Regions from separate parts of the Streptomyces sp. NPDC029164 genome, predicted to be linked through region 2. Evidence: predicted binding sites of a transcription regulator. Region 2 holds the regulator's gene; each other region holds the start of a gene.
The links. The regulator HrcA, encoded in region 2, represses chaperone genes, less so after heat shock. The targets are predictions, from matches to a motif close to TTNGCACTCNGNNNNNCNGAGTGCNAA.

Region 1 (2,264 bases), on a different contig from region 2:
GCGTTGCGAACGGCGTCCTCGATGCGGTGCTTGCGCTCCTTGAGCTCGACCTCGGTCGCGGCACCGGCCTTGATGACGGCCACGCCGCCGGCCAGCTTCGCGAGGCGCTCCTGGAGCTTCTCGCGGTCGTAGTCCGAGTCGGAGTTCTCGATCTCGGCGCGGATCTGGTTCACGCGACCGGCGACCTGGTCGCTGTCACCGGCACCGTCGACGATGGTGGTCTCGTCCTTGGTGATGACGACCTTGCGGGCGCGGCCGAGCAGGTCGAGACCGGCGTTCTCCAGCTTGAGGCCGACCTCCTCGGAGATGACCGTGCCGCCCGTGAGGATGGCGATGTCACCGAGCATGGCCTTGCGGCGGTCGCCGAAGCCCGGGGCCTTGACGGCGACCGACTTGAAGGTGCCGCGGATCTTGTTGACGACGAGGGTGGAGAGCGCCTCGCCCTCGACGTCCTCGGCGATGATCAGCAGCGGCTTGCCCGACTGCATGACCTTCTCCAGGAGCGGCAGCAGGTCCTTGACCGAGCCGATCTTGGAGTTGACGATCAGGATGTACGGGTCGTCGAGGGACGACTCCATGCGCTCCATGTCGGTGGCGAAGTACGCCGAGATGTAGCCCTTGTCGAAGCGCATGCCCTCGGTGAGCTCAAGCTCCAGACCGAAGGTCTGCGACTCCTCGACGGTGATGACGCCTTCCTTGCCGACCTTGTCCATGGCCTCGGCGATGAGCTCGCCGATCTGGGTGTCGGCGGCGGAGATGGAGGCCGTCGAAGCGATCTGCTCCTTGGTCTCGACATCCTTCGCCTGGGCGAGCAGGGCGGCGGAGACGGCCTCGACGGCCTTCTCGATACCACGCTTGAGGGCCATCGGGTTGGCGCCGGCGGCGACGTTGCGCAGGCCCTCGCGGACGAGCGCCTGGGCCAGCACGGTGGCGGTGGTCGTACCGTCGCCCGCGACGTCGTCCGTCTTCTTGGCGACTTCCTTGACCAGCTCGGCGCCGATCTTCTCGTACGGGTCCTCGAGCTCGATCTCCTTGGCGATGGAGACACCATCGTTGGTGATCGTGGGGGCGCCCCACTTCTTCTCAAGGACGACGTTGCGACCCTTGGGGCCAAGGGTGACCTTGACGGCGTCGGCGAGCTGGTTCATCCCACGCTCGAGGCCGCGACGGGCCTCCTCGTCGAACGCAATGATCTTGGCCATCTGAAGTGGTCCTCCCGGACAGCGGTGGATTGCTCCCAGGACCGCGCCCGCGCCCGCGACGGACGGCCTGCGTGCCCGGCGGTTCCTTCCCACCGGACCCTGCGGGCCTCACCGACCCGGTCCTCGTTCAGTAGCACTCTCACCGGGAGAGTGCTAATGCCAATGATTAGCACTCGACCCCCGAGAGTGCAAGCGGCTTCGAAGAAGCCCCGCTGAGGGGTGGCGGTCGGGCGACGGGCGGGCGCGAGCGGCTCGGGCCAACCCCCGCCCAGTACCGGACGTGGAGCGGGCGCACGTACGAGGGGCCCGCATCCCGTGTCCGGATGTGGGCCCCTCGTAAGGTCGTGCAGGTCGTGCAGGTCTTCGTTGAACACTGTGCGTCGGTGGTCGATCGCTCCAGGACTAGCCGAGCGCGAGCTTGACCATGTCCGCCTGCGGACCCTTCTGGCCCTGCGAGATCTCGAACTCGACCCGCTGACCCTCTTCAAGGGTGCGGTACCCGTCCATCTGGATGGCGCTGTAGTGGACGAACACATCCGCACCACCGTCGACCGCGATGAAGCCGTAGCCCTTCTCCGCGTTGAACCACTTGACGGTGCCCTGAGCCATGCCTAACTCCCCTATTACTGGCCCTTGCGCGGGAACGCACTTCGCGTTCCCGGGTCAGAACTTGCGTCGGAACGCGTCGACCGAGGCTGAATGTATCTGCGCGAGTGCTGTCTGCAACAGGTCAATCCGACGAGAATTCTGGACACGGGGAAACATTGAAATAGAGTGAAAATTTGCCATACTCCAGGGCAACTCGGGCCTGACATATCTCGCCAAAGCCCCATACCGCGCTTGCACATTGACCCGATGTCGACCCTCACGCGACCCGTTCATATGCAGCGGGCAAGTCCGGCGGAGGGGACTTCCCCAACTCTACCCCGCCCAATCAAGCAGAATTGCCCCCTCCGCTTTTAGCGGAGGGGGCAATTTCGGTTTGCGCGTGTCACCTGTCAGGCGACAAAGGGGCCGAGAGGATCAGCATCCGCCCGCGACGGCCGGAATGATCGAGACGCC
Region 2 (2,264 bases):
GCACTCGGGGCACGGGGTCGGGACCACGGTGCCGAAGCCCTGGCACTGCGGGCAGGGGCGCGAGGTCATGACCTGGCCCAGGAAGGACCGGGTGACCTGCGAGACCTCACCGCGGCCGCGGCACATGTCACACGTCTGCGCGGAGGTGCCGGGTGCGGCGCCCTCGCCGGAGCAGGTGGTGCAGACGACGGCCGTGTCGACCTGGATGTCCTTGGTCGTCCCGAAGGCCGCCTCGTCCAGCTCCAGGTCCAGGCGGATCATGGCGTCCTGGCCGCGCCGGGTCCGCGAGCGCGGGCCGCGCTGCTGACTCTGGCCGAAGAAGGCGTCCATGATGTCGGAGAAGTTGCCGAAGCCACCGGCCCCGAAGCCGCCCGCGCCGCCGCCCGAGGAGGACAGCGGGTCACCGCCGAGGTCGTAGACCTGCTTCTTCTGCGGGTCCGAGAGGACCTCGTAGGCGGCGTTGATCTCCTTGAAACGCTCTTGCGTCTTGGGATCGGGGTTCACGTCCGGGTGCAGCTCGCGCGCGAGCCGCCGGAAGGCCTTCTTGATCTCGTCCTGCGATGCGTCGCGGCGCACGCCGAGAACGGCGTAGTAGTCCGTGGCCACTTACGACTCCGCCAGGATCTGTCCGACGTAACGTGCCACTGCGCGTACCGCTCCCATCGTTCCGGGGTAGTCCATGCGGGTCGGTCCGACCACGCCGAGTTTGGCGACTGCTTCGCCGCCCGAACCGTAACCGACGGAGACGACGGACGTGGAGTTCAGTCCCTCGTAGGCATTCTCATGCCCGATCCGTACGGCCATTCCCGACTCGTTGGCCTCGCCGAGCAGCTTGAGGAGCACGACCTGCTCCTCCAGCGCCTCGAGCACCGGCCTGATCGTCAGGGGAAAATCATGTCCGAAGCGGGTGAGATTGGCGGTGCCGCCGATCATCAGCCGCTCTTCGGCTTCCTCGACCAGGGTTTCGAGGAGTGTCGTGAGCACGGTGGAGACCGTGCCGCGGTCCTCGGCCTCGAAGGATTCGGGGAGGTCCTGGACGAGCGGGGGCACGTCGGTGAAGCGCCGTCCGACGACCCGGCTGTTGAGCCGGGCCCGCAGGTCGGCGAGCGAGGCCTCGCCGAAGGGGCCGGGGCAGTCGACGAGCCGCTGCTCGACCCGTCCGGTGTCCGTGATCAGTACGAGCATCAGGCGCGCGGGAGCGAGCGAGAGCAGCTCCACGTGCCGGACGGTCGACCGGGTGAGGCTCGGGTACTGCACGACCGCGACCTGCCGGGTGAGCTGCGCGAGCAGCCGCACCGTGCGGCCGACGACGTCGTCGAGGTCGACCGCGCCGTCGAGGAAGTTCTGGATGGCCCGGCGCTCGGGCGTCGACAGCGGTTTGACCCCCGCCAGCTTGTCGACGAAGAGCCGGTAGCCCTTGTCGGTGGGGATCCGGCCGGCGCTGGTGTGGGGCTGGGCGATGTAGCCCTCGTCCTCCAGCACGGCCATGTCGTTGCGCACGGTCGCGGGCGAGACGCCGAGCCGGTGCCGCTCGGTGAGCGCCTTGGAGCCGACCGGCTCCTCCGTCCCGACGTAGTCCTGGACGATGGCGCGCAGCACTTCGAGTCTGCGTTCGCTGAGCATCGCGCACACCTCCAGCTGTGGTCCGTTGCCGTGTTCTGCCGTGTTCGTTGGCACTCTGTCCGTTCGAGTGCCAGAGATCCCCCGCTCAGTGTACGGCCGGGTGGTGAGACCCTGGCAAGGGAGGCCCGCCAGGGTAGCGTCGCGGCATGGACGTGCGTTGGGAAGAGGAAGGCTGGGAACGGCTGACCGGACGGGCCGGCCGGCGGCGGCTGCCGGTGTGGGACTGCACCGTGGGACTGGTGGTGGGCAACGAGTCGGTCCTCCTGATCGACCCCGGTTCCTGTCTCCGGGAGGGCGCGCAGGTGCGGGCGGAGGCGGAGCGGCTGGCGGGTCGGCGCGTGACCCATATCGCATTCACGCACGGCCATTTCGATCACGTGCTGGGCGGGGCCGCCTTCTCCGGGGCCGAGGTGTTCGGTGCGGTCGGGCTGGACGCGCTGCTGTCGACGGGCCGCGAGGAGCTGCGCGGGGACGCGGTGCGCCACGGCCTGGCGGAGGCGGAGGCGGCCGAGGCCGTGGACCTGCTGGTGGTGCCGAAGCACCTGGTGTCGGGCGAGTGGACGCTGGAACTGGGCGGGCTGCAGGTGCTGCTGGCCAATGTGGGGCCCGGGCACACCCGGCACGACCTGGCCGTCTTCGTG
Region 3 (2,264 bases), on a different contig from region 2:
GCGACGGCCATCGTGATGTAGATGAACCGTTGCAGCAGCCGGTGGTCGCGCAGCAGCGCCAGCACCAGCAGGCAGGCGGCGACCCCTACCACCGTCCACATCAGCTGCCCGGGGGCGTTCGCGTCCGAGTTGTAGCGCTCGATATAGCCCTGGTCGAGGCGGTGGAGCAGCACCAGCCCGAGCCCCGTCAGCAGCATCGCGAGGGGGAAGACCAGGGGGTCCGCGTAGGCCGCGAAGCGGCGCACGCCCAAGTGCCCCACCAGCGACAGCAGGGTCATGCTGATGGTGAAGCCGGCGAGGTTGGGCGGCAGCTCGTCGTTCATGGCGAGGCCCGCGGCGGCGTGGCCGAAGACGGCGATGGCGATCACGAAGACCAGGAGCAGCGCCTCGGTGCGGCGGCGGGCGCCCGCCGAGGTCAGGGGCTTCAGTCCACGCACGGGATGCCGCCACCGTCGTTGGGGGCGGACGGGGGTGAGGACGGTGCGCCGGGGCCGGGGGAAGCCTTCGGTCCGATCTGCTCGATAATGAGGCGCTTTATCTTCATATCATCTACGACGTTGATGCCCTCCCCATGGTTCCTTCCGAAGCCTTCGATGGGAAGCGTGGTGAACCGCACCGTCCTGCTTCGCGGCGTCGACCAGCTTGAGCCTGGCCCCTGCGGGGGGCTCGGCGGTGTGTGGCTGGCCCCCTGCGGGCGGTTCGAAGGTGTGGGTCGGTGCCCCGCACGAGGGTCTCCTCGGCTCGCGCCTGCGGGGATGGTCCAGTGGTGCGGCCTGGGTTGCGCGCTCGTCCTGCGGGGACCCTCCTGCGTGTCCCCGCCCCACGCCTGGGCTTCGGCGGCGGGAGGGGAGTGGGGACGTGGCGGGGTGTCCCCGCAGGCCGAGCGCGCAACCCGGGCCGAACGGCCGGGACAGGCCCGCAGGCGCGAGCCGAGGAGACATCCCGGCGCGGCACCACGGACCGACCCCTACCGACAAGCCCGCCGGAAACCCTGCCGAGCCGCCCGCAGGGCAAACGCGCCGCGGGTCGACTCCCGCCGACAAGCCCGCAGTGCCGCCCGCAGGGCAACCGGCCGAGGAACGGCTCCGCCGACGGGGCCGGAAAGCCTGCCGGGCCGCCGCAGGGCAACCGGGGGGCCGGGCCGGGCCCGGGGAAAACGACACCCCCGGCGGCCAGAATTGGCACTCCGCTTGACCGAGTGCTAATCGCCGGAATAGTCTCGCACCTGGCACTCGCCGCTGGTGAGTGCCAACACAGCGACAGGCAGATCCGGCACCCGCGACGACGGATCGACCTGGTCGCCACCTCAGACAGTTAACCCCGGATCTCCGAAGGGGGAGGTCGGATCGTGACGACCGCCAGCTCCAAGGTTGCCATCAAGCCGCTTGAGGACCGCATTGTGGTCCAGCCGCTCGACGCCGAGCAGACCACGGCCTCCGGCCTGGTCATCCCGGACACCGCGAAGGAGAAGCCCCAGGAGGGCGTCGTCCTCGCGGTGGGCCCGGGTCGCTTCGAGGACGGCCAGCGTCTCCCGCTGGACGTCACCGTCGGCGACATCGTGCTCTACAGCAAGTACGGCGGCACCGAAGTGAAGTACAGCGGCGAGGAGTACCTCGTCCTCTCGGCTCGCGACGTGCTCGCGATCGTCGAGAAGTAATTCTCTTCATCAGTACTGCTTTGAGCTGCGCCCCTGGTCACCCCGCTGATTGCCGGGCGGCGAGGGGCGCAGTTCGTTAAACCCGAGTTTTCGAGAGGGCTGAACCGCTCCCATGGCGAAGATCCTGAAGTTCGACGAGGACGCCCGTCGCGCCCTCGAGCGCGGCGTCAACAAGCTTGCCGACACGGTCAAGGTGACGATCGGCCCCAAGGGCCGCAACGTCGTCATCGACAAGAAGTTCGGCGCCCCCACCATCACCAACGACGGTGTCACCATCGCCCGCGAGGTCGAGCTGGACGACCCGTACGAGAACCTGGGCGCGCAGCTCGTGAAGGAGGTGGCGACCAAGACCAACGACATCGCGGGTGACGGCACCACCACCGCCACCGTGCTGGCCCAGGCGCTGGTCCGCGAGGGTCTGCGCAACGTCGCCGCGGGTGCCTCCCCGGCCGCCCTGAAGAAGGGCATCGACGCCGCGGTCAAGGCGGTCTCCGAGGAGCTCCTCGCGACCGCCCGCCCGATCGAGGACAAGTCCGACATCGCCGCCGTGGCCGCGCTCTCCGCGCAGGACCAGCAGGTCGGCGAGCTCATCGCCGAGGCGATGGAC

Region 1: a site for HrcA is predicted at 1,333-1,359, ahead of groL (chaperonin GroEL). Genes of this name have one in related genera too.
Region 3: a site for HrcA is predicted at 1,179-1,205, ahead of groES (co-chaperone GroES). Genes of this name have one in related genera too.

Annotation. Positions count from the first base shown of each region.
Region 1 is NZ_JBVHWW010000020.1:108,638-110,901, reverse strand. It holds gene groL (chaperonin GroEL) at 1-1,202, opposite strand, end outside; gene ACZ4VT_RS20635 (cold-shock protein) at 1,605-1,811, opposite strand; gene ACZ4VT_RS20630 (MoaD/ThiS family protein) at 2,226-2,264, opposite strand, start outside.
Region 2 is NZ_JBVHWW010000027.1:31,671-33,934, forward strand. It holds gene dnaJ (molecular chaperone DnaJ) at 1-606, opposite strand, end outside; gene hrcA (heat-inducible transcriptional repressor HrcA) at 607-1,623, opposite strand; gene ACZ4VT_RS24980 (MBL fold metallo-hydrolase) at 1,770-2,264, shown strand, end outside.
Region 3 is NZ_JBVHWW010000011.1:10,084-12,347, reverse strand. It holds gene ACZ4VT_RS12635 (FtsW/RodA/SpoVE family cell cycle protein) at 1-437, opposite strand, end outside; gene groES (co-chaperone GroES) at 1,349-1,657, shown strand; gene groL (chaperonin GroEL) at 1,770-2,264, shown strand, end outside.